One region of the Streptomyces sp. NPDC018964 genome, then DNA from elsewhere that is predicted to be linked to it. Evidence: riboswitches for the same ligand, from Rfam matches in the RefSeq annotation. Region 1 holds a riboswitch; each other region holds the start of a gene.
What was found. A riboswitch is a leader RNA that binds a small molecule or an ion and turns the genes downstream of it on or off. The one in region 1 is predicted to bind cyclic di-AMP.
Positions count from the first base shown of each region.

Region 2: linked by a shared signal. The riboswitch ahead of ACH5AO_RS24760 (transglycosylase SLT domain-containing protein) and the one ahead of ACH5AO_RS08645 (NlpC/P60 family protein) in region 1 are both predicted to bind cyclic di-AMP.
Region 3: linked by a shared signal. The riboswitch ahead of ACH5AO_RS31825 (transglycosylase family protein) and the one ahead of ACH5AO_RS08645 (NlpC/P60 family protein) in region 1 are both predicted to bind cyclic di-AMP.
Region 4: linked by a shared signal. The riboswitch ahead of ACH5AO_RS06290 (peptidoglycan DD-metalloendopeptidase family protein) and the one ahead of ACH5AO_RS08645 (NlpC/P60 family protein) in region 1 are both predicted to bind cyclic di-AMP.

Region 1 covers NZ_JBIRYZ010000004.1:186,845-191,049, forward strand. Annotated here, with positions in the region: gene ACH5AO_RS08640 (ABC transporter ATP-binding protein) at 1-490, opposite strand, end outside; gene ACH5AO_RS08645 (NlpC/P60 family protein) at 739-1,905, opposite strand; cyclic di-AMP (ydaO/yuaA leader) riboswitch at 1,913-2,084, opposite strand; gene pcrA (DNA helicase PcrA) at 2,325-4,205, shown strand, end outside.
Region 2 covers NZ_JBIRYZ010000015.1:149,913-154,117, forward strand. Annotated here, with positions in the region: gene ACH5AO_RS24750 (GNAT family N-acetyltransferase) at 1-649, opposite strand, end outside; gene ACH5AO_RS24755 (HAD family hydrolase) at 871-1,743, shown strand; gene ACH5AO_RS24760 (transglycosylase SLT domain-containing protein) at 1,707-2,189, opposite strand; cyclic di-AMP (ydaO/yuaA leader) riboswitch at 2,195-2,362, opposite strand; gene ACH5AO_RS24765 (polyprenyl synthetase family protein) at 2,937-3,947, shown strand; gene ACH5AO_RS24770 (outer membrane lipoprotein carrier protein LolA) at 4,190-4,205, shown strand, end outside.
Region 3 covers NZ_JBIRYZ010000027.1:62,957-67,161, reverse strand. Annotated here, with positions in the region: gene eno (phosphopyruvate hydratase) at 1-1,210, opposite strand, end outside; gene ACH5AO_RS31825 (transglycosylase family protein) at 1,444-2,178, opposite strand; cyclic di-AMP (ydaO/yuaA leader) riboswitch at 2,182-2,350, opposite strand; gene ACH5AO_RS31820 (transglycosylase family protein) at 2,556-3,578, opposite strand; gene ACH5AO_RS31815 (cytochrome P450) at 3,777-4,205, opposite strand, start outside.
Region 4 covers NZ_JBIRYZ010000003.1:185,959-190,163, reverse strand. Annotated here, with positions in the region: gene ACH5AO_RS06295 (alpha-galactosidase) at 1-1,594, shown strand, start outside; cyclic di-AMP (ydaO/yuaA leader) riboswitch at 1,915-2,072, shown strand; gene ACH5AO_RS06290 (peptidoglycan DD-metalloendopeptidase family protein) at 2,077-3,018, shown strand; gene ACH5AO_RS06285 (SGNH/GDSL hydrolase family protein) at 3,225-4,010, shown strand; gene ACH5AO_RS06280 (GNAT family N-acetyltransferase) at 4,036-4,205, shown strand, end outside.

The DNA.
Region 1 (4,205 bases):
CCAGGAAGATCACCGGCGGGTTCCCGATGAGGCTCATCGCGATGTCCAGCCGGCGGCGCATCCCGCCCGAGTACGTGGCCACCTTCCGCGGGCCGGCGTCGGTCAGCGAGAAACGTCTCAGCAGGCCGTCCGCGATCGCGCCCGGGTCCTCGAGGTGGCGCAGCCGGGCGACGAGTACGAGGTTCTCCCGGCCGCTGAGGATCTCGTCGACGGCCGCGAACTGCCCGGTGAGGCTGATGGACTCCCGCACATGCGCCGACTGTGTGACGACGTCGAAGCCGTGGACGCCTGCTGTCCCCGCGTCGGGCTTCAGGAGCGTGGCGAGGATCCTCACGGTGGTGGTCTTGCCCGCCCCGTTGGAGCCGAGCAGGGCGAAGATGCTGCCCGGTGCCACGTCGAAGTCCACGCCCCGGAGGACTTCGAGCTTCCCGTACGACTTCTCCAGGCCCCGCACGCGAATCGCCGGACCGACGATCGATGGGGTCACCATGGTCATCTTCCTCCTTCGCGGAGCTTCCCGGTCGGTTGTGGGGAAGCTCCTGAGGGGAGGATGGAGGGTTGACCCGGCGTCAAGGTCAAGCCGGTTCCGACCACGGCGTCCCGTGCGTCCGGGAAGCGGGAGAACGCTCCGAGGAGCCGGGAGCCGCTTCATGGAGTGGTTCCCGGCAATCCGTCGCGGACGACAGCCGGCGACAGATCGCCGGGAACCCGACGGACCTGAAGCGGCCCTGCGGAGGGTCAGGCCGGGCGGACCACGCTGTGGATCGAGGACTCGCCGTCGTAGTAGATCGACTCCTCGCGGACGTACGTGCCGGGCTTCGGCGCGTGGATCATCATCCCGTTGCCGATGTAGACGCCCACGTGGGTGACGTCGTCGTAGAAGAAGACCAGGTCACCGGGTTGAGCCTGGGAGACGGGGACCGTCGTGCCCGCGTTCACCTGGTCGTAGGTGGTGCGCGGGAGGGTGACGCCGGCGGCCTTCCAGGCGGCCTGGGTGAGGCCGGAGCAGTCGTAGGAGCCGGGGCCGGTGGCGCCCCAGACGTACGGCTTGCCGATCTGCGCGCGGGCGAAGGCGAGGGCCTTCTCGGCCTTGGTGGTGTACGAGGAGTCCGTCGACGGTGAGGTGGTCGAGCCGGAGGATCCGGAGGTGCTGCCCGAGGTGCCGCCGTCCTGCTGAGCGGCGGCCGCCTTCTCCCGGGCCTTCTGCTGCTCGGCGAGCTCGGCGGCCTTGCGGGCGGCCTCCTTCTGCTTCTCCTTCTCGATCGCCGCGAGCCGCGCCTTCTCCTCGGCGGTCAGCTTCGCCATCAGCTCGCGCGCGTCGGTGAGCTTCTTCTGGACCGTGGCCTTGGCCGTCTTCAGGTCGCCCTGGGTCTCGGTGAGCGTCTGGAGGCTCTCGGTGGCCTCCTGGCGCTTCTTCATCGTCTCGGACTGCTGGGTGACGTAGTCGTCGACCGCTTCCTTCTGGCGGCCGGTCATCCGGTCCATCACCTGGCGCTGGTCGAAGATGTCCTGCGGCGTGTCCGCGAGCAGGAAGGTCGCGGTGTCGGGGACGCCGGCGCCGGTCCGGTACTGGGCGGCGGCGAAGGAACCCAGCTCCGCCCGCGCCTCGTTGAGCTTCTGGGTGCGCTTGGCCACGTCGTCGAGGAGCGTGTCCACCTGCTTGCGCTGCTTCGCGGTCTTCTCCCTGGCCGCGTTGTACTTCTCGGTCGCCGACTCCGCCTGGCGGTAGAGGTCGTCGACCTTCTTCTCGACCTCCTCCAGGCTCGGCTTGCCGTCGTCGGAGGGGGCGGCGGTGGCCGTCTGGGAGAGCAGGGCCACGGAGGTCAGGGCGGCCGTGGCGAGGGCCGGGGTCCGTATGCCTGTCACGCGCGTGCCGGGGGTGCGCGACTTGCGGTGCGACGCCAAGGGAGGCGACTCCTTCCAAAGCTCCGCCTACCGGGTTAGCTGTCGGGTTCGGGCGGGTGGTTCGGAAGGGTTGCCCTACGGCCGCTCCGCGAGGGAGTGGGCCGATTCACCCCGTGGTCTCGGTGGGTCCCCGGCTCCGGCTGCCGCGGGGGCAGTGACGGACTCGGCGGAGGCCGCGCGGCCCGGCGGGGTTCGCCGGTGGGGGTCGTACGGCCCGCCCGCACCGTAGCCAACTGGTGTGGCCCCTGTGAAGGTTGATGGGTGATATGCCCGATACATTTTCGTGACCTTACGCACGCGGTCACGTGGGGTGAGGGAATGGTTCCAGGGGGTGCGTGCCCCGTTCCGGCCGTCGGAGGCCGGGGATGTTTCCGGGGCGGCTCCGGGTTGTCGGTGGAGCGGCCTAGACTCGGAGAGCGATGAGCAGCCTCTTTGACGACAGCTTCCTGGCGGACCTCCAGGCCCAGCGGGGCCCCGCGGACGAGCCCCCGCCACCGCCCGAGGACGAGCACGTACCGGAGCAGATCCCGGACGACCTGTTCGGCGGGAAGTTCGACGTGCCGCCGGACAGGGACGCCTACTACCGCGACGGCGCCCCGCGCCCGGTGATCGACGCCGCCGCGCTGCTGGAGGGGCTGAACGACAACCAGCGCGCCGCCGTCGTGCACTCCGGCTCCCCGCTGCTCATCGTGGCCGGCGCGGGCTCCGGCAAGACCCGCGTGCTCACCCACCGCATCGCCCACCTGCTGGCCGAGCGGCACGTCCACCCGGGCCAGATCCTCGCGATCACCTTCACCAACAAGGCCGCGGGCGAGATGAAGGAGCGCGTCGAGCAGCTCGTCGGCCCGCGCGCGGGCGCCATGTGGGTCATGACGTTCCACAGCGCGTGCGTGCGCATCCTGCGCCGCGAGAGCAAGAGGCTCGGCTTCACCTCGTCGTTCTCGATCTACGACGCCGCCGACTCCAAGCGCCTGATGGCCCTGGTCTGCCGCGATCTGGACCTCGACCCCAAGCGCTTCCCGCCGAAGTCCTTCAGCGCCAAGATCAGCAACCTGAAGAACGAGCTGATCGACGAGGAGGACTTCGCCGCCCGGGCCGCCGACGGCTTCGAGAAGACCCTCGCCCAGGCCTACGCGCTCTACCAGTCGCGGCTGCGGGAGGCCAACGCCCTCGACTTCGACGACCTGATCATGACGACGGTCAACCTGCTCCGCGCCTTCCCGGACGTCGCCGAGCACTACCGCCGCCGCTTCCGGCACGTCATGGTCGACGAGTACCAGGACACCAACCACGCCCAGTACGCCCTGGTGCGTGAGCTCGTCGGCCCCTCCGGGCCCCCCGCCGACACCCCGCCCGGGGCCGAGGTCCCGCCCGCCGAGCTGTGCGTGGTGGGTGACGCCGACCAGTCGATCTACGCCTTCCGCGGCGCGACGATCCGCAACATCCTCCAGTTCGAGGAGGACTACCCGGACGCGACCACGATCCTGCTGGAGCAGAACTACCGCTCCACGCAGACCATCCTGAGCGCCGCCAACGCCGTCATCGAGCGCAACGAGTCCCGCCGACCCAAGAACCTGTGGACCAACGCCGGCGCGGGCGCGCGGATCACCGGGTACGTCGCGGACACCGAGCACGACGAGGCCCAGTTCGTCGCCGACGAGATAGACCGCCTCACCGACGCGGGCGAGGCCAAGGCGGGAGACGTCGCCGTCTTCTACCGCACCAACGCCCAGTCCCGCGTCTTCGAGGAGATCTTCATCCGCGTCGGCCTGCCCTACAAGGTCGTCGGCGGCGTCCGCTTCTACGAGCGCAAGGAGGTCCGGGACGTCCTGGCCTACCTGCGGGTGCTCGCCAACCCCGAGGACTCGGTGCCGCTGCGCCGCATCCTCAACGTGCCCAAGCGGGGCATCGGCGACCGCGCGGAGGCCATGATCGACGCCCTCGCGCAGCGCGAGAGGATCAGCTTCCCGCAGGCGCTGAGGCGCGTCGACGAGGCGTACGGCATGGCCGCGCGCTCGACGAACGCCGTGAAGCGGTTCAACACGCTGATGGAGGACCTCCGTACGGTCGTCGAGTCCGGTGCGGGCCCGGCGACGGTCCTGGAGGCGATCCTCGAACGCACCGGCTACCTCGCCGAGTTGCAGGCCTCCACCGACCCGCAGGACGAGACCCGCATCGAGAACCTCCAGGAACTCGCGGCCGTCGCCCTGGAGTTCGAGCAGGAGCGCGGCGAGGGCGAGTCGGTCGCGCTGTCCGACTTCCTGGAGCAGGTCGCCCTGGTCGCCGACTCCGACCAGATC
Region 2 (4,205 bases), on a different contig from region 1:
TCTCGGCGAGCCGGCCCACGAGCCGGGCGATCCACTCCCGCGCGAACCGGTCGCGCCGCCCGGTCCTGCGGTACTGCGCCGACTTCCACTCCATCAGCGCGCGCAGCGCGGCCGGGTCGCGCTCGTCGAAGACGAACCGCACGGCTCCGGCCCGGCGGCCCAGCCTGCGCTCCTTGGCCAGCGTGGTCTTCAGGAACTTCGGCGACCGGCCGCGCAGCACCGACTCGTACGTCTCGTAGCCCTTCTCCACGTCGATGACGTAGGTGGCGTGCTCCTCGGCCGCGTACGGCACGAACAGTTCCTGTCCGGCCTCCAGGTTGTCGAAGGCGAAGCTCGACACCGAGCAGGCGCGCAGCAGTTCGTCCGGTTCCGGGGCGACGCCGGGGGCCAGGACCGCTCCCTGGCAGTCCGACACGCCGAGCCCGATCGCCCGGCCCTGCCCCAGCACGCCCCGCTCGTACGGCAGGAAGCCCGCCGGCTGAGCTCCCTCGTACAGGACGGCGACCCGGGCCCGCGGACGCACCCGGGCCACGGCGACGCTGAACTCCGGTTCCATGAACGGGTTGCGCGGTGCGTCCGTCGCGGCGCGCAGTTCCCGCCAGCGCTCCCGTTCCCCCTCGCCGAGCTCCTCCGGCCCCAGCACGCGCATGCGTCCACTGCTCACCTGACCCCCCGATCAAGTCCCCCCTGGACCCTTGGAAGGTACCGCCCCGGACCGGGCGGACGGTAGATAGCGGACCATGTTCTTGCCAAACGGGGAAAGAGACCTGAACCGGTCCTTACCCGGCGTCGAGAGAAGGGAACCGTACCGAAAGCGAGCGCAAACGAGCGCGGTGAATCGGACCGTCGGGTTGTCCGTATTCTCTGATCATGGCCGCACCCACCGCGTATTCACTCATCGCCACCGACCTGGACGGGACGCTGCTGCGCGGCGACGACACCTTCTCCGACCGGTCCCTCGCCGCGCTCGCGCGGGCGGAGCGGGCCGGCGCGCGGCACCTGGTGGTGACGGGGCGGCCGGCACCCAGGGTGCGGCCGCTCCTGGACGACCTCGGCTGCACGGGGCTCGCGGTGTGCGGACAGGGCGCGCAGGTGTACGACGCCGGCGCGCACCGGCTGCTGTGGTCCGTGACACTGGACCGGGAACTGGCGGAGACCGCGCTCGGCAAGATCGAGGCCGAGGTGGGGGAGGTGTACGCCGCGGTCGACCAGGACGGGGTCGACGGGCTGACGCTGATCGAGCCCGGCTATCTGATGCCGCACCCGACCCTGCCCGCGGTACGGGTCGAGCGGCGGGCCGAGCTGTGGGACCGGCCGATCAGCAAGGTGCTGCTGCGCCACCCGGACCTGTCCGACGACGCGCTGGCGGCGGCGGCCCGGTCGGTGGTCGGGTCACTGGCCACGGTCACCATGTCGGGGCCGGGCACCGTGGAGCTCCAGCCGTGCGGGGTGACCAAGGCCACGGGGCTGGCGCTGGCCGCCGAGCACCTGGGGCTGAGCCCGGCGCGGACGATCGCCTTCGGCGACATGCCGAACGACATCCCGATGTTCGCCTGGGCGGCCCACGGCGTCGCCATGGCCGACGCGCATCCCGAACTGAAGGCGGTGGCGGACGAGGTCACCACGTCGAACGAGGACGACGGCGTGGCCGTCGTCCTCGAGCGACTGTTCGGCGGGGCGGTGACGCTCGCCCCTCAGCGGGTGGCTCAGTACGCGCCGAAGACGTTGTCGATGGAGCCGTAGCGGTCGGCGGCGTAGTTGCAGGACGCCGTGATGTTCGCGACCGGGTCGTACGGGTCGAAGGCGGTGCCGGGCACGTGGTAGGCCGCGAAGGTCGGGTCGATGATCTGCAGCAGGCCCTTCGACGGGGTGCCCTTGGCGGCGTTGGAGTCCCAGTTGTTGATGGCGTACGGGTTGCCGGAGGACTCGCGCATGATGTTGCGGTGGATGGCGTCGTAGCTGCCCGGGATGCCGTTCTGCGCCATGACGTCCAGCGACTCGCGGATCCAGCCGTCCAGGTTGTCCGGGTACGCCGTCGCGGGGGCGGCAGCGGCCGTCGTCGTCGGCTCGGTGGTGGCCGCGGAGGCGCCGGTGGCGCCGATCAGCGGCAGGGCGACCACGGCGACGCCGGTGCCGGCGACGGCGAGGGAGCGGGCGAGGCGGCGGCGGTGCTGACCGAAAGCAGGCATGTCTGGGTTCCTCTCCTACGCCTGCGAGGTGAGCTGTCGGGTTCGGGCGGGAGAGTGCCCGGCCGTGCCCCTTCGGGCATGGCTTCACCCCTAGCCGTCCCGGCGCGGTGTCCGGTGCGGCGGCTTACCTGGGTCCCCCACTCCTGCCGTCGTGAGTTCGTCGTCGGATGTGATGCGGGCGGCGGCAGGATTAGGCGTCCACCCGGCAGGCCCGGAACGTATGCGAGAGCACATGTCGGGAACAAGTGCGAACCTCACACAAGGTGCCGTTTGATCTTGTAATGGGCGTTTTGAGGTGCTTGATCCTTTGCGGGTACCAAGGGTCAACTCGGCGTCGTGGAAGGGGAGAAGGCGGGTGGCGGCCGGTGGTGGGGGTGCCGGTCCGTGCGTGACCCACTTCACTGGGGATCGCCCGTGGGCGCATTTCTCGCCAAGGGGAATTCGCTTGGCATTTGCGGCAAATCGGACGCCGGGGCGGGCAGGATGGTTCACGTGAGGGGTCGCGGCCCGGGAGGCGGGCCGGGGGCCGGGTCGAGGAGCGGAGCGTCGCGTCCGGGAAAGTCGAGGAATGTCCGTTGTTATCGAATGATCAAAAGCGTTCCGCTCTCGCTCCCGCACCGCCCTGCCCGTAACGCCGGGCGCTGGCGGTGATCGAAACATGACCGGATACGCTGACTTGAGTGAAGGCAGCGACCTATCGACATTCCGTGTAATCGCCAGTGGACACCAGCAGACAGGAGACCCCTCGTGACCGTCGTCGGGCCGTTCGGGCTGAGCGTGCGGGACCAGGCTCTGGAAGCCGATGTCCAGGCCGGAATGGCGGCTGTCGAGGAAGGGCTGCTCGAGGCCACCAAGAGTGAGGTCCCCTTCATCACGGGAGCCGCCCAGCACCTGGTGCGGGCCGGCGGCAAGAGGTTCCGCCCGCTGCTGGTGATGCTCGCCGCCCAGTTCGGCGACCCCTACGCGCCCGGCGTCGTGCCCTCGGCCGTGGTGGTGGAGCTCACCCACCTGGCCACGCTCTACCACGACGACGTGATGGACGAGGCCGAGGTACGGCGCGGCGTCGACAGCGCGAACGCCCGCTGGGGCAACTCCGTCGCGGTCCTCACCGGCGACTTCCTCTTCGCGCGGGCCTCGCACATCCTGGCCGACCTCGGCCCGGAGGCCGTGCGGGTGCAGGCCGAGGCGTTCGAGCGGCTGGTCACCGGGCAGATCCTGGAGACCGCGGGACCGCAGGACGGCCGCGACCCGGTCGACCACTACCTCGACGTGCTCGGCGGCAAGACCGGCTCGCTGGTCGCCGTCGCCTGCCGGTTCGGCGCGATGATGTCCGGGGCCGAGGAGACGGTCGTGGACGTGCTCACCCAGTACGGCGAGCGGCTCGGCGTCGCCTTCCAGCTCGCCGACGACGTCCTGGACATCGCCTCCGACTCCCACGAGTCCGGCAAGACCCCCGGCACCGACCTGCGCGAGGGCATCGCCACCCTGCCCGTGCTGCGGCTGCGCGAACGGGCGGCCCGGCTGGGCCTCGCCGACGACGTCGCCCTGTGCGAACTGCTCGACTCCGACCTCACCGACGACGCCCGGCACGCCGAGGCGCTGCGGCTGCTGCGCGCCCACCCCGCGCTGGAGCAGGCCCGCCGGGACACCGTGCGCTACGCCGAGGAGGCGCGCGCGGCACTGGCCCCGCTGCGGGAGTGCGAGGCGAAGACGGCACTCGTGCAGCTGTGCGACGCGGTGGTGCACCGCGCGGGCTGAGCCGGCCCGGACTCCTCCGCGACCCCTACGGGGCGGATGAGGAAACCACCCCGCGTGTCATACCGCAGCAGTACGTGGAGTTGCGTCCGGGGTCTGACGAAACCGCCTGCCGGATTTGGTCAGATGGACCACGACGGACAACACCACTTCTCACCGGTTCGGGTGAGAATGGCGGCTCAGGGTGAGACTGGTGCGAGAACACGAGACGAAAAGCCGCCGCCGACCACGGAGGTAGGGCACACATGGCACCGTACGAAT
Region 3 (4,205 bases), on a different contig from region 1:
GCAGGAGCTGGTTGTACTTGGCGACGCGCTCGGAGCGGGCCGGGGCGCCGGTCTTGATCTGGCCGCAGTTGGTGGCGACGGCCAGGTCGGCGATGGTGACGTCCTCGGTCTCGCCGGAGCGGTGGGACATCATGCACTTGAAGCCGTTGCGCTGGGCCAGCTCGACGGCGTCCAGGGTCTCGGTCAGCGAGCCGATCTGGTTGACCTTGACCAGCAGGGCGTTGGCGGCGCCCTCCTCGATGCCGCGGGCGAGGCGCTCGGGGTTGGTGACGAACAGGTCGTCGCCGACGAGCTGGACCTTGTCACCGAGCTTGGCGGTGATGGTCTTCCAGCCCTCCCAGTCGTCCTCGAACAGCGGGTCCTCGATGGAGACGAGCGGGTACGCGTCGACGAGCTCCGCGTAGTACTCGGTCATCTCGGCCGCCGAGCGCTCCTTGCCCTCGAAGGTGTAGACGCCGTCCTTGTAGAACTCGGAGGCGGCCACGTCGAGCGCGAGGGCGATCTGCTCGCCGGGGGTGTAGCCGGCCTCCTTGATCGCCTCGAGGATGAGGTCGAGGGCCTCGCGGTTGGAGCCGAGGTTCGGGGCGAAGCCGCCCTCGTCGCCGAGGCCGGTGGCCAGGCCCTTGCCCTTCAGGACCTTCTTCAGGGTGTGGTAGACCTCGGCGCCCCAGCGCAGGGCCTCGGAGAAGGACTCCGCGCCGATCGGGGCGATCATGAACTCCTGGATGTCCACGTTGGAGTCGGCGTGCGAGCCGCCGTTCAGGATGTTCATCATCGGCACCGGCAGCAGGTGCGCGTTGGGGCCGCCCAGGTAGCGGAAGAGCGGCAGGTCGCTGGCCTCGGAGGCGGCGTGGGCGACGGCGAGCGAGACGCCGAGGATGGCGTTGGCGCCCAGCGAGCCCTTGTTGTCGGTGGCGTCCAGGTCGAACATCGCCTGGTCGATCAGGCGCTGCTCGGTGGCGTCGTAGCCGACGAGCTCCGGGCCGATCTGCTCGATGACGGCCAGGACGGCCTTCTCGACGCCCTTGCCCAGGTAACGGCCTGCATCGCCGTCACGGAGTTCGATGGCCTCGAAGGCGCCGGTGGAGGCGCCGGACGGGACGGCGGCACGACCCGTGCTGCCGTCGTCGAGGCCGACCTCGACCTCGACCGTGGGGTTGCCTCGGGAGTCCAGGATTTCCCGGGCTACGACGACGTCGATGGACGGCACGAGCATCTCCTTCTTGGATGTGACGCGGGTGGGCAGGACCCCGGAGGGTCTTGCGAGTCCGAGCCTAACCGGCTCCGGGCGATCGGCCATCCGGCCGCCCGTCCCATGGACAGAACCGAGAGTAAATTGTTTCCGAACGGAACAAAGCCGTTTCCGGAAACCCGGTCACAAAAACCCCGCCCCGGCGCGTACGGGGGAAGACGCACCGGGGCGGGGAGCAGTGGGGCAGCCGCTCACTTCAGGTGCAGCTGCTGGCCCGGGTAGATGAGGTCGGCGTCGTCGACGATGTCGTCGTTCAGCTCGAACAGCTCGGCCCAGCCGCCCTCGACGTCGTGCTCGGCGGCGATGGAGCTGAGGGTGTCGCCCTTGACGACCTTGTACTCGCCGTCGCCCTTCTCGACCTTCTGGCCGGTCGGGGTGGTGACGGTCTTCTCCTCGGCCTTCGGCTCGGCCTTCTTCTCGGCCCGCTGCTCGGTCTTCTGCTCGGCGGCCGGGCGCTCGGCGGAGCGGGAGGCCTTCCGCTCGGCCTCACGGGTCCCGGTGGAACCGGTGTCCTGGCCCTGCGAGGAGTCGTTCGAGGAGGAGCCGGCGTAGGAGGCGTTGGACAGGCCCGTGCCGCAGACCGGCCAGGCGCCCTTGCCCTGGCCCGCGAGGACCTTCTCGGCGATCTCGATCTGCTGGGCCTTGCTGGCCCGGTCGGCGGTGGAGGCGTACTGCGTGCCGCCGTACGCGGCCCAGGTGGAGGCGGAGAACTGCAGACCGCCGTAGTAACCGTTGCCGGTGTTGATGGACCAGTTGCCGCCGGACTCGCACTGGGCGACGGCGTCCCACTCGGAGGCGGTGGCGGCGGAGGCGCTGCCGGCCGCCATCAGCGGGGCGGCGACGGCGGCGGAGGTGACACCGGCGACGGCGATCGCGCGGGTGGCCTTGGACGGACGGCGGTGCTTGCCCTTGCCGGAAAACAGCATGGTGGATCCCCTCACCGACGCCTACGAGGTGAGCTGTCGGGTTCGGGCCGGTTGAGTTGCCCGGCCACGCCCCTCGCGGGACGCGGCTCCACCCCAAGCCCGATCCGGTGTCAACCACCGGAAGGGGCGCTTACCTTGGTTCCCCCGCTCCTGCCTGCGGCGCATGACGCGACGACTGTTCCCGTGCTGCCACTGGCAGGATTCGGCGTGGCGGCAGCCGGGGCCCGCGGTGGCGAGCGGTCACGACCGTAGACACGCGGTCCGCGGAATTTCAAAGACGATCAGGGCTTCTGAGACCTATCTCTCACAGCCTTTAAACCGGACATTCACCGCGAAACATGACGTCAACTGCCGCCGGACCGACGCCCCTTCGCGCATCACTTCTCGTCCGGTTCGACCCCGACCTCGAGCTCCTGGCCCGGCATGATGAGGTCCGGGTCGGCGCCGACGACCTGCTTGTTCTCGGCGTAGAGCGACCGCCATCCACCGCCCAGCTCAAGGGAGTCGGCGATGGACGAGAGACTGTCGCCGGTGCGCACGGTGTACGAACCGTCGGCGGCATCGCGGGAGGCGTCGGTGCCGCGCGAGGCATGCCGGCCGGACGATTCCGACGTACGGCCCTCCGCCTCACCCTCCTCGGCGGTGACGCCGCGGTGGCGGCCGGCGCCGGTGCCTTCGGTGTCGGTGACTTCGGAAGAGCCGGTGGTCTGCCCGGACTTGTCCGACTCGTCACTCTTGGGAGTGACCGAGGCGGAGGGGGAGGTGCCGGATCCACCGTCGGAGCCGGTGTCCGAATCCGCGCCCGAGCCGCTCGACTTGCCGGACTTGGCCGATTCGCCGGCGGCACCCTCGCCGTCCTCCGCCCCCTCGGCGCCGGTCGACGGGCCGGACGTGGCCGACGGGGAGGACGAAGCGGACGAATCACCGGAGTCCGATGATCCGGACGAGGCGGAGGAACCGGAAGAGCCGGACGCGTCCGAGGCCGGGTTCTCCGCCACACCCGTGTCGATGTCGGCCGACGCCGAGTCCTGGTCGAGACCCGCCGTCAGTCCGCAGGTGCGCCACGCGCCGACCCCCTGGTCGGCGAGGATTCTCTCGGCCACGGCTATCTGCTGGCCGCGGCTGGCCTGGTCGGGGCTGGTCGCGTAGTCCAGGCCGCCGTAGCTCTCCCAGTCGTCCTGGGTCAACTGCAGGCCGCCGTAGTAGCCGTTGCCGGTGTTCTGGCTCCACGAGCCGCCGCTCTCGCATTCGGCGACCCGGTCCCAGGTCGCACCGTCGGCCGCGCTGGCGCTGCCGGCCCCGAGGAGCGGGATCGCGATGGCGGAGCCGGTCACTCCGGCCGCGACGAGGAGAGCCGGAGCCTGACGGGGACGACGGTGCCGACCGTTTCCGGAGAGCATGCGGAAACCTTTCGCGAGACAGCAATGACCGGCGCGGCGAGTGGAACTCGATGTGCCGCACTTGATGGGTGAACGTATCCGCAGACGATCACTTGTCACAAGTTCATGCCGCGCAGATCACGTGAAGATCACAGAGTTGAGGGCGTGTCATGTTTGCGCTGGCCCGCCCGGGGGCACGGCGGACGGCGGCCCGGTCCGTCACTTCCGCGGAGGGGTGAACTCCACCGGGAGCGTGCGCAGTCCGCGCATGATGAGCCCGCCCCGCCAGCGGAGTTCGGCCGGTTCCACCGCGAGCCGCAGGTCCGGCAGACGCGTCAGCAGGGTGGCGAGCGCGGTCCGGCCCTCCAGACGGGCCAGCGGAGCGCCCAGGCAGTAGTGGATGCCGTGGCCGTACCCCAGGTGCTGGTTGTCGCGCCGGCCGAGGTCGAGCACGTCCGGGTCGGCGAACCGCTCCGGGTCCCGGTCCGCGGCGGCGAGCACGACGAGGACGGGGTCGCCGGCCGCGATGCGCTGTCCGCCGATGGCGACCGGCTCGGTGGCGAACCGCCAGGTGGCGAGTTCCACGGGGCCGTCGTACCGCAGGAGTTCCTCGACGCCGGTCTCCAGCAGCCCGTGCTCCCCGGCGGC
Region 4 (4,205 bases), on a different contig from region 1:
GCTCTCCCAGCTCCACGGCCGCTGGGCCGCCGAGTCCCGGCTGACCCGCGCCCCGCTCACCTACGGCGAGAAGGTCATCGGCAGCCGCCGCGGCCACACCGGGCACCAGCACCTGCCCTGGGTCGCGCTCGACACCGACGCGACCGAGGAACGCGGCGAGGTCTACGGCTGCGCCCTCGGCTGGTCCGGGTCCTGGCGCGTCTCGGTCGCCCAACTTCCCGACGCGCGCGTGCAGATCACCGGAGGCGCGGGACACGACGACTCCGGCCTGCTGATGCTGGACACGGGGGAGACGTACGTCACGCCGGTCTTCGCCGGTCTGTGGAGCGACGGCGGCTTCGGCGGCGCCAGCCGCGCCTGGCACGCCTACCAGCGGACGTACGTCGTCCCGGACGCGGACCGGGACCGGCCCGTGCTGTTCAACTCCTGGGAGGCCACCGGGTTCGACATCTCGGAGGAGCGGCAGCGGGGGCTCGCGGAGCGGGCCGCCGCGATGGGCGTCGAACTGTTCGTGGTCGACGACGGCTGGTTCGGGGCGCGGACGAGCGACCGGGCCGGGCTCGGCGACTGGACGCCCAACCCCGACCGCTTCCCCGGCGGCCTGAAACCCCTCGCCGACCATGTGCACGGGCTCGGGATGCAGTTCGGCATCTGGGTCGAGCCGGAGATGGTCAACCCCGACAGCGACCTGTACCGCGCGCACCCCGACTGGGTGCAGTTCCAGCCGGGCCGCCGGCGCACGGAGTACCGCAACCAGCTCGTGCTCAACCTCGCGCGCGACGACGTGCGGGAGTACCTCTGGGAGCGGCTCGACGCACTGCTCTCCAGCGCTCCCGTCGACTACGTGAAGTGGGACTTCAACCGCTCCTCCACCGACGCCGGATGGCCGGACGACCCGTACCCGCAGCGGCTGTGGACCGACCATGTGCGCGGCCTGTACGCGCTGCTGGACCGGCTGCGGGCGGCCCATCCGGGCGTGGCCTTCGAGTCCTGCTCGGGCGGCGGCGGCCGGATCGACCTGGGGGTCCTCTCCCGTACCGACCAGGTGTGGACCTCGGACAACACCGACCCGCTCGACCGGCTCGCGATCCAGCACGGCTTCAGCCAGATCCACCCGGCCCGGGTGATGGCCGCCTGGGTCACCGACAGTCCGAACGCGATGCTCAACGGGCGGGTCAGCTCGCTGCGCTTCCGGTTCGTCAGCGCCATGGCCGGGGTGCTCGGCGTCGGCGGCGACCTCGCGCGGTGGACCGGGGAGGAGCTCGCCGAGGCGCGGGAGTGGGTCGCGCTCTACAAGGAGATCCGGCCCGTCGTCCAGCGCGGTGACCTGTACCGGCTGCGCCCTCCGGAGGGCGGGCTGAGCGCGGTGCAGTACGTCCTCGGCGACGAGACCGTCGTCCTCGCCTGCCTCCAGGCGCAGCACCACGGAGAGCCCGTCCCGGCCCTCCGGCTGCGCGGCCTCGACCCGGAGGCGTCGTACGAATGCCGCGAAACCGGCGAAACGTACCGAGGTGCCCTCCTGCTGCATCACGGGCTGCGCACCGGTCTGCGAGGAGATCTGGACGCCTCGGTGGTGCGGCTGCGGCGCCTGTGATCCGACGATTAGGGCGTTCTGTCCGATTAGGGTGGTTCGACATAACGTGCCCCGAAAGGAAGGGAGATGGGGAAGGGGTGCGTGAGCAGCGTCATATCCGTGACGATGCGTTGTCGCCATGCTCACGTAATTCCGTGGAACGACAAGGGAATTCACGGGGGAAAAGGAATCCCGGCTGACGCTCGGTGACGTCAATTCCCCTTTTGGATCACGGAAAAGCGCGTGCGCGGTGAACCTCGCGCTTGTCCCCTCGCGTCCGGGTCGCTTACGTTCGCCACCGATCCGGACGGACGCCCAATCCTGCCGCCGCCCGGAGCCCGTAACCACACCCACCCGTGCACGGCAGGAGCGGGGGACCCACAGGTACCACTGCCTGTTCCGGTTCCCGGAACGGCTCGGGGTGAAGCCGCGCGACAACGCGGCCGGGCATCTCCAGCCCGAACCCGACAGCTCACCTCGCAGGCGCCGGAGAGGAATTCGACATGCCCGCGAAGGGTAAGCACCGCCGTACCAAGACCCAGCGCCTCACCCGCTCCATCGCCGTCGCCGGAACCGGCGGCGCCGCACTCGCCCTGCCGCTTCTCGGCGCCACCGGCGCGCACGCCGCCACGCCGCAGACCGCCCCCGAAAAGGCCGTCCAGTCCCTTTCCGTCGCCGGCCAGAAGACCGTCGCCGAAAAGGGCGACGAGGCCCGCACGTACACCGTGAAGGCCGGCGACTACCTCGCCAAGATCGCCGAGACGGAGCACGTCGACGGTGGCTGGAAGCAGCTCTACACGGACAACCGTCAGGCCATCGGCGACGACCCGGCGCTCATCCACCCCGGTCTGAAGCTCTCGGTCGACGGTGGAGCCGCCGCGAGCACGCCGCAGGAGCCGTCCTCCGCCGAGGCCCCGCAGGCCCCGGAGCAGAAGGCCGAGCAGCCCGCCGAGCAGCCGGTGGAACAGCCCGCCGAGCAGCCCTCCTCGGAGACCTCCACCCAGACCACGGACGCCGACCAGGCCGCGAGCACCTCCGGTTACAGCTCCCCGGTGCCCGGCGCCGGGCTCGGCACCGCCTACAAGGTGGCCGGCAGCATGTGGTCCAGCGGCTACCACACCGGCGTCGACTTCGCCGTCCCGACCGGCACCTCCCTGAAGGCCGTCGGCGCGGGCACCGTCGTCTCCTCGGGCTGGGCCGGCGCGTACGGCAACCAGGTCGTCATCAAGCTCGACGACGGCCACTACGCCCAGTACGCCCACCTGTCCTCGCTCTCCGTCTCGGCCGGCCAGACCGTGACCGGCGGCCAGCAGGTCGGCCTCTCCGGCGCGACCGGCAACGTGACCGGCCCCCACCTGCACTTCGAGATCCGCACCACCCCGGACTACGGCTCGGACGTGGACCCGATCGCCTACCTCCGCTCCAAGGGCGTCTCCATCGGCTGACCCCCCGCGGCGACCTTCCTGACACGCGCGCCGAAGGCCGGACCCCGATCCCCGGGTCCGGCCTTCGGCGTATTCCTGAATTGGCCAACATTTTGAGAGTGGCTTATCTCACCGCCCGTCAACCCTTCCTTACGGTCGCGTAGGTCACATTCGAAGGTGAATCATGAGTGGTTGTGGCAGACGATTCGAAGAGTGACAGCAGAGCAGTGATCGGGTCGTACGTGGCGGTGGGGGACAGCTTCACCGAGGGCGTCGGCGACCCCGGCCCCGACGGGGCGTTCGTCGGCTGGGCCGACCGGTTCGCCGTGCTCCTCGCGGACCTGAGGCCCGAGGGCGACTTCGCGTACACCAACCTCGCCGTACGCGGAAAACTCCTGGACCAGATCGTGGCGGACCAGCTTCCGAGGGCGGTCGAACTCGCCCCCGACCTGGTCTCGTTCTGCGCGGGCGGCAACGACATCCTCCGCCCCGGCAGCGACCCGGACGAGGTGGCCGAGCGGTTCGAGCGGGCGATCGCCGCGCTCACGGCCGTATCCGGGACAGTGATGGTGACGACCGGGTTCGACACCCGCGGCGTCCCCCTGCTGAAGCATCTGCGCGGCAAGATCGCGACGTACAACATGCACGTACGGGCCGTCGCCGACCGCTACGGCTGTCCCGTGCTCGACCTGTGGTCCCTCAGGAGCGTCCAGGACCGCAGGGCCTGGGACGCCGACCGGCTGCACCTGTCGCCGGAGGGACACACCCGCGTCGCGCTCCGCGCCGGGCAGACCCTCGGCCTGGACGTCCCCGCCGACCCGGAACAGCCCTGGCCGCCCCTGCCGCCCCGCGGCACCCTCGAGATCCGGCGGGACGACGTCCACTGGGCCCGCGAGTACCTGGTGCCGTGGATCGGCCGCCGACTGCGCGGGGAGTCCTCCGGCGACCACGTGATCGCCAAGGGGACGCTGTCGCCGGACGACATCAAGGTACGGATCGCCGCGGTGGCGTGAGCGCCCGCGCGGTAGCGTAGTGATCATGGGGGACTGGGGTCTGCGGCAGGCGACCGCGACGGACGTCGAGGCGGTGGCGGAACTGCGCGCCGTGGTGCTGCGGGCCGATCTGGAACGGCTCGGGCGCTACGACGCACAGCGGGTGCGGCAGCGGCTGCGCGACGGGTTCGACCCGGCCCACACCTGGGTGATCGA